DNA from 3 places in the Luteibacter aegosomaticola genome. Region 1 is predicted to be linked to each of the others. Evidence: riboswitches for the same ligand, from Rfam matches in the RefSeq annotation. Region 1 holds a riboswitch; each other region holds the start of a gene.
The links. Region 1 has a riboswitch for cobalamin ahead of btuB (TonB-dependent vitamin B12 receptor). Riboswitches for the same ligand answer to the same signal wherever they lie in the genome.

Region 1 (2,316 bases):
CCCCACGTATGCCCGGCTCGATGGGCTGGTCGCTGGCGTTGGCCTGGCCGCGTGCGCGGTGTTCCGCCCGGCGTGGCTGGTGCGGGTTCGCGAACGGAACGCCGTCGTGCTGCCTGCGGCGGCGGCACTCCTCCTGGCGTGCGTCTTCCTCTTCGATGGCCACCGGGCCGACTTCTGGCCCATCGTCATCGGCTACCCCCTCGTGGCCCTGGCCATGCTGGGTTTCGTTGGCATGGCGGGCGGCGGTACGTGGCTGGCCACGTTGCGGATACCCGGCGCTGGCTGGCTCGCACGGGCTTCGTACAGCCTTTACCTGAGCCACAAGGGCGCTTTCATGCTGACCGAGGCGGCACTGGATGGCCGTCTGGACAGCCATCCCTGGCTGCGCTTTCTCGCCCACGCGATGGTGGTCCTGGCCGTGGGGGCCACCCTCCATTACAGCGTCGAACGCCCGTTCCTGCGCTGGCGCGAGCGCCGTTCCGCTACACTACGCGCACCCAGGGTGATCCAAGGCGCCAGCGCCGCGGATTGAAACGGGAATCCGGTGACCCGCAGGCGCTCAACGCCTGTGCCATTCCGGAGCTGCCCCCGCAACGGTAGGCGAGTTGATGGGGCTGGCGAATGCCACTGTGCCGCGTGCGGCATGGGAAGGCGCCAGTCCTTGCAGGTAACCCCTGCGCTCGCGAGCCCGGAGACCGGCCCATGAGGTATCACCGGACAGGCGGAGGGCCCTGGTCGCGGGTGGCCCGACTCCGTTCGCCGTCGCTTGCTCCTTGCCTACGTCCTGCCCTCGCATTCAATGCCGCGCGGGTAGGCGCGGTCTGCAGGGAACTACAACGTGTCGCTCCATTCGTCCCGCCTCGCTTTCGCCATCGCGCTCGCGATGCTCGCCCCCGTCGCCGCCCACGCCGATGACGCGCCCTCCACCGACCTGGACAAGGTGGTGGTCACCGCCAGCCGCACCGAGCAGACGCTCAACCAGGTGCTCGCCGCGTCCACCGTGATCGACCGCGCCGATATCGAACGCCTGCAGCCGAGTTCGCTGGCCGATCTGTTGCGCGCTACGCCGGGTGTCTCCATCGCCAACAACGGCGGCCCGGGCAAGTCCACGTCGGTGTTCATGCGCGGCACCGAATCCGACCACGTGCTGGTGCTGGTCGATGGCGTGAAGATCGGTTCGGCCACGTCGGGCACCGCCGCCTTCCAGGACATCCCGGTCGACCAGATCGAGCGGATCGAAATCGTCCGCGGCCCGTACTCGAGCCTCTACGGCTCGGACGCGCTGGGCGGTGTCATCCAGATCTTCACCCGCCATCCGCAGGGCGGCTTCGTGCCGAACTTCTCGGTGGGCGTCGGTAGCTGGTCCACCCTGCGCGGCTCGGCGGGCTTTGCCGGCCGCGGCACCAACGGCTGGTATTCGGTGGAAGCCAGCCACGACCAGACCCATGGCATCAACGCCTGCCGTGGCAAGCCCAGCCCGGGCGGCGGCGGTTGCTTTACCTACGAGCCGGATGCCGATGGTTACCGCAACAACTCACTGTCGCTGAAGGGCGGCTGGCGTTTCGACGAGCAGTGGGACGCGGATGCCAGCGCCACGCGCAGCGAAGGCCACAACTACTACGACGGCACCAGCAGCAACTCGGCTGAGTCCGCCACGCAGACCGTCGGTGGCCGCGTGCGTTACCGTCCGTCGCAGGACGCGCTGGTGACCTTCAACGTCGGTCGTAGCCTCGACCTGTCGACGGATTACGAGAACGGCGTTTACGCCGATACGTTCAACACCCATCGTGATCTCGCATCGGTGCAGGCCGACCTGGGCAAGGTCGGTGGTGTGTACGGCCTCGCCACCGTCGGCTTCGACTGGCAGCGCGATCGCGTGGTCGGCAGCACGGATTACTTCGTGGATGCACGCCGCAACCATGCCCTGTTCGCCCAGTGGCAGCAGGAGTTCGGTGACAGCTCGATCCAGGGCAGCCTGCGCCGCGACGAAAACAGCCAGTTTGGTGGCAAGACGACCGGTAGCCTGCAATACGGCTATGCGCTGACGAAGGTGCTGCGCGTCACCGGCAGCTTCGGCACCGCGTTCAAGGCGCCGACCTTCAACGACCTCTACTACCCCGATTACGGCAACCCGGACCTGAAGCCGGAAACCTCGCGTAACTGGGAGCTGGGCCTGCGCGGCACGCCGGGCTGGGGCAACTGGTCGCTCAATGCGTTCCAGAACCATATCGATCACCTGATCGTGTTCGATTCGAGCCTGACCGGTCCGCTGTTCCCGTTTGGCGGTGCCAACAACATCGATCGCTCGCGCATCCG
Region 2 (2,316 bases), 880 kb from region 1:
CGGTTCCTCCGCCAGCAGACCCGGCAGCCGATCAAGTGGGCGTTGCCTGGCCCCATGACCATGATCGATACGCTCTACGACAGCCACTACAAGAGTCGCGAAAAGCTGGCCTGGGAGTTCGCAAAGATCCTCAATCAGGAGGCTCGTGAGCTCGAGGCTGCGGGTGTCGACATCATCCAGTTCGACGAACCGGCGTTCAATGTCTTCTTCGATGAAGTGAACGATTGGGGCGTCGCCGCCCTCGAGCGCGCCATCGAAGGGCTCAAGTGCGAAACCGCCGTGCACATCTGCTACGGCTACGGGATCAAGGCGAATACGGACTGGAAGAAGACGCTCGGTTCCGAGTGGCGCCAATACGAAGAGTCATTCCCCAAGCTGCAGCAGTCGAGCATCGACATCATTTCACTGGAATGCCAGAACTCGCACGTGCCGATCGATCTGATTGAACTGGTGCGCGGGAAGAAGGTGATGGTAGGTGCGATCGACGTGGCCAGCGATACGATCGAAACGCCGGAAGAGGTGGCCGCCACGCTGCGCGAGGCCCTGCGCTTTGTGGATGCTGACAAGCTTTATCCATCCACCAACTGTGGCATGGCCCCTCTCGCTCGCCAGGTGGCCCGGGGCAAGCTCAATGCCCTGAGTGCCGGTGCCGAGATCGTCCGCAAGGAACTGTCGGCCTGATCGCCCGAGCGGCTGCACGGCGTTTTTCCGCAGTGCAGCTTGCCGCCTCGTGGGTATCCCGGCCAGACTCGGCGAATCACAGGTGTCCTGCCACTGGTTCAGTGGGCAGGGTGAAACGGGAAGCCGGTTCGGGTGCAAACACCCCAAGCCGGCGCTGCCCCCGCAACGGTAGGCGAGAAAACCCGGCGGTTGGCCACTGCGCACATGCGCGGGAAGGCGCCGGGGTAGGGCTGGCGCCCTGCTCGTGAGCCCGGAGACCGGCCTGTGCCGGCGCGAAAGCGCTGTTCCCGGGTGTTGCGGAGGGCAACCAGGCGAGCTGATCCAGGCCGCGGTTGCCCGTTGTCCGGTGTCGTCTTGTCTCCTCCGCCCGCTCATTCGCGGGTGTGCGATTTGGAGACACGACCATGACCAGGCTTGAGCAAGTAAATCCCACCGTCGAGACGGTGAAACTGTTGATCAACGGCACCTTCGTGGAATCCTCCACGACCGAGTGGCGCCCCATCACCAATCCCGCCACGCAAGCCGTCCTCGCGCGGGTGCCGTTCGCGACCATGGCCGAGGTCGATGCGGCCGTCGCGGCGGCCGCCGAGGCCTTCAAGACCTGGCGCAAAACGCCCATCGGTACGCGCGCACGCATCTTCCTGAAGTACCAGCAGCTGATCCGTGAGCACATGGGTGAGCTCGCCGCGCTACTTACCGCTGAACAGGGCAAGACGTTGCCCGATGCCGAGGGTGATGTGTTCCGTGGTCTCGAGGTTGTCGAGCACGCCGCGGCCATCGGCAATCTCCAGCTCGGCGAGCTGGCCAACAATGTCGCCAACGGTGTCGATACCTACACGCTGCTCCAGCCGCTGGGCGTGTGCGCGGGTATTACTCCCTTCAATTTCCCGGCCATGATCCCGCTGTGGATGTTCCCCATGGCGATCGCGACGGGCAACACCTTCGTGCTCAAGCCGTCGGAGCAGGACCCGATGGTTACGATGCGGCTGGTGGAGCTGGCGCTGGAAGCGGGCATCCCCAAGGGCGTGCTCAACGTCGTGCACGGTGGCGAGGACGTGGTCAACGCGCTGTGCGATCACCCGACCATCAAAGCGATTTCGTTCGTGGGCTCGACCCGCGTGGGCACGCACGTCTACCAGCGCGCCACGCTCGCCGGCAAGCGAGCCCAGTGCATGATGGGTGCGAAGAACCACGCCGTGGTGCTGCCCGACGCTAACAAAGAACAGACCCTCAATGCGCTGGCCGGCGCCGCGTTCGGCGCGGCGGGCCAGCGTTGCATGGCGGCATCGACTGCCGTGTTGGTCGGTGATGCCCAGGCATGGATTCCCGAGCTGGTCGCCAAGGCGCGCGGCCTCAAGGTCAACGCCGGTACGGAGGCAGGCACCGACGTGGGCCCGCTGATCTCCTGCGCCGCGCGGGATCGTGTCGAGGCACTCATCGCCGCAGGTATCGAAGAAGGCGCCACGCTGGAGCTCGATGGTCGTAAGCCTTCCATTCCTGGATTCGAAGAGGGCAATTTCGTCGGGCCGACGATTTTCACCGGCGTGAAGCCCGGCATGCGCATCTACGACGAAGAGATCTTCGGCCCCGTGCTCGTCGTGCTGACCGCCGGATCCCTTGATGAGGCCATCGAGC
Region 3 (2,316 bases), 360 kb from region 1:
GTTCCAGATGCCCGGCGTGCCACTCAGGCCGATTTCAGCCGTGCGCGACTTCTCCGGCTTCAGCGCCACCGGGGTGCCGTACGGGTAGTACTCGTCATTGAACGTCGGCGCGTGGAAGGCAGTGCCGTACGACGCCGTGATGCGCATACCGTTATCGAAGCGGAAGCCGTAGGCCGCCGAACCCGTGTTGTGGTTACCGAACTGGGTGTTGTGGTCGTGGCGCGCCGAGAGCTGGATCTCGTGCGGGCCGAAGACGCCCTGGTACAGGGCAAACACGCCGGTGTTGTTGCGCGTGGTCTTCAGGTAATCGGTGTCGCTATCCAGCTTTTCCTGCTGGTAATCGACGCCCGCGCTCAGGGTCTGGCCCGGCGCCAGGGTGAAATCGTTCTGCCAGGCGGCCTGGTTGCGCTTGGAATACAGGTAGCCCATGCGCTGCTTGTCGGCGCCCACGTGCGGATTGAAGTCGGCGTCGTACCAGGTCTTTTCCGAACCATTGAGGTAGTTGTCGGCACGGTCCTGGTTCTGGCCCAGGCTCACCGACATGCGCCAGTCGGCCATGGCGTCGAAGCTCAGCTTGCCGCCGGCGACCTGCTGCGAGCGACGGGTCAGGTTCTGGAAGTCACCGTCGTATTCGATGGTGCCCTTGCTGCGCAGCCAGCTGCCGGTGAGTTCGGTGCCGTTATCCCAGCGGTAGCCGCCCGAGAGCGCGCCGTTGTAGGTGCGATAAGCATCGTGGTCCGGCTCATCGGTGAAGCAGCCCTTGCCCGCTTCGGCCGCGCCATCGCGGCAGGCATTGATGCCAGCCGTGTACTGGCCGCCCAGGCTGGCGTTGTACCAGCCATGGGTGGTGCCGCCGGAAACGCCGAACTGGGCGGCCTCGTAGCCGTGGCTGCCACCGGTCACCGACACCGAGGGCGTCGGCGCCTGCCCGGCCTCGCCATGGCGGGTGAAGATCTGGATGACGCCGCCGATGGCGTCCGATCCGTACAGGGTGGAGCGCGGGCCGCGGACCACTTCGATATGGTCGATCTGCTCGACCGGGAGCTGCTCGTAAGCAGGCAGGCCGGCGCCGACCGTGCCGACGCGGACGCCATCGACGAGCACCAGGGTGTGCGACGAGTTCGTGCCGCGCATGAACATGGAGGTCTGCTGGCCGATGCCGCCCGTGTTGGCCATGACCACGCCCGGCAGGCCGGTGAGCAGGTCCTGCACGCTGGTGGGCTGCAGGCGGTCGATGTCGTCACGGGTGATCACGGTGACCGGGGCGAGTACCTCGTCCAGCGGGGTGGCGGCGCGGTTCGCGGTGACCACGACGGTGGGCAGGGCTTCCGGAGCATCGGCGGCGTGCGCCAGGGTGATGGACGACAGCAGGGCCGTCGCGAGCAGGGTCTTCTTCATAGGTGGAGCGTCCTCGAGCCGGCTTGCGGCAAGTCTCAAAACAAGGACGGTCACGGGAGGGCGAACGGCGCGCGGGCAAGAGACCGGAGCTGTCCGGATCCGCCCGCCGCGAATCGTCCGAAACAGAGCCACCCCGCGGCATGCCGCAGGGATGGTCTCGGGCCGGTCTCCGGACTCGCCGCTCCCCATGCATGGAGCTCTGGCGGGCGCCTTCCCACCCCGAGGGGCAGTGGCGTTTACCGCGCCAGATCGGGGCCTGGGGCCCCAGCGGCATACCGTTGCGGGGGCAGTGCCGGCCTTGCCACGCGAGTGGCGCACCGGCTTCCCGTTTCATCCTTCCTGGCCTGACGCCAGGGCGGACACCCGAACCTGGCCATTCTAACGGGAAGTGCATCGATGGGCATGGAAAGCCCACGATTTGTTAACAAGCACTTGACGTTCGTAAAAACCTTCGATTACAAACGCTGCTGGCTGCTGTCGTACGCATTTTCTTGCGTTACGGGGAGGGTTCCCGGCCGAAACCGCCATTGGGAGTGGCGGTGCAGGGGGGAACAAGACGGTAGCCGAGAACGGGCCTGGCCCTTAGTTCTTCGTGGCCGGGCTCCTTGCAGTTCATCCGGGGAGATACAGCATGCAGCGTTCCACCCTGCTCCAAGGCGCCCTGCGCCGCACCAGTCTTTGCACCGCCGTCGCCCTTTGCCTCGCGGCTAGCGGCGGCGCCCTCGCCCAGTCCAACGCGTCAGGTACGGTCTTCGGCCGCGTGGCCCAGCCGGACGGGGCCGTCGTCCACCTGCAGAACCTCGATACCGGCCTGACCCGCGATGTGAACGTGGACTCGGAAGGCCGCTACCGCGCCAGCTCGCTGCCCGTTGGCCGTTACAAGGTCAGCGTGGAGCGCAACGGCGCCGTGGCCGAAAC

Region 2: linked by a shared signal. The riboswitch ahead of L2Y96_RS01860 (CoA-acylating methylmalonate-semialdehyde dehydrogenase) and the one ahead of btuB (TonB-dependent vitamin B12 receptor) in region 1 are both predicted to bind cobalamin.
Region 3: linked by a shared signal. The riboswitch ahead of L2Y96_RS22335 (TonB-dependent receptor domain-containing protein) and the one ahead of btuB (TonB-dependent vitamin B12 receptor) in region 1 are both predicted to bind cobalamin.

What each region holds. Positions count from the first base shown of each region.
Region 1 is NZ_CP095741.1:4,621,431-4,623,746, reverse strand. It holds partial or broken gene L2Y96_RS20815 (acyltransferase family protein) at 1-370, shown strand, start outside; cobalamin riboswitch at 484-718, shown strand; gene btuB (TonB-dependent vitamin B12 receptor) at 884-2,316, shown strand, end outside.
Region 2 is NZ_CP095741.1:407,279-409,594, forward strand. It holds gene L2Y96_RS01855 (methionine synthase) at 1-681, shown strand, start outside; cobalamin riboswitch at 745-961, shown strand; gene L2Y96_RS01860 (CoA-acylating methylmalonate-semialdehyde dehydrogenase) at 1,086-2,316, shown strand, end outside.
Region 3 is NZ_CP095741.1:4,980,122-4,982,437, reverse strand. It holds gene L2Y96_RS22335 (TonB-dependent receptor domain-containing protein) at 1-1,398, opposite strand, end outside; cobalamin riboswitch at 1,542-1,780, opposite strand; gene L2Y96_RS22330 (TonB-dependent receptor) at 2,030-2,316, shown strand, end outside.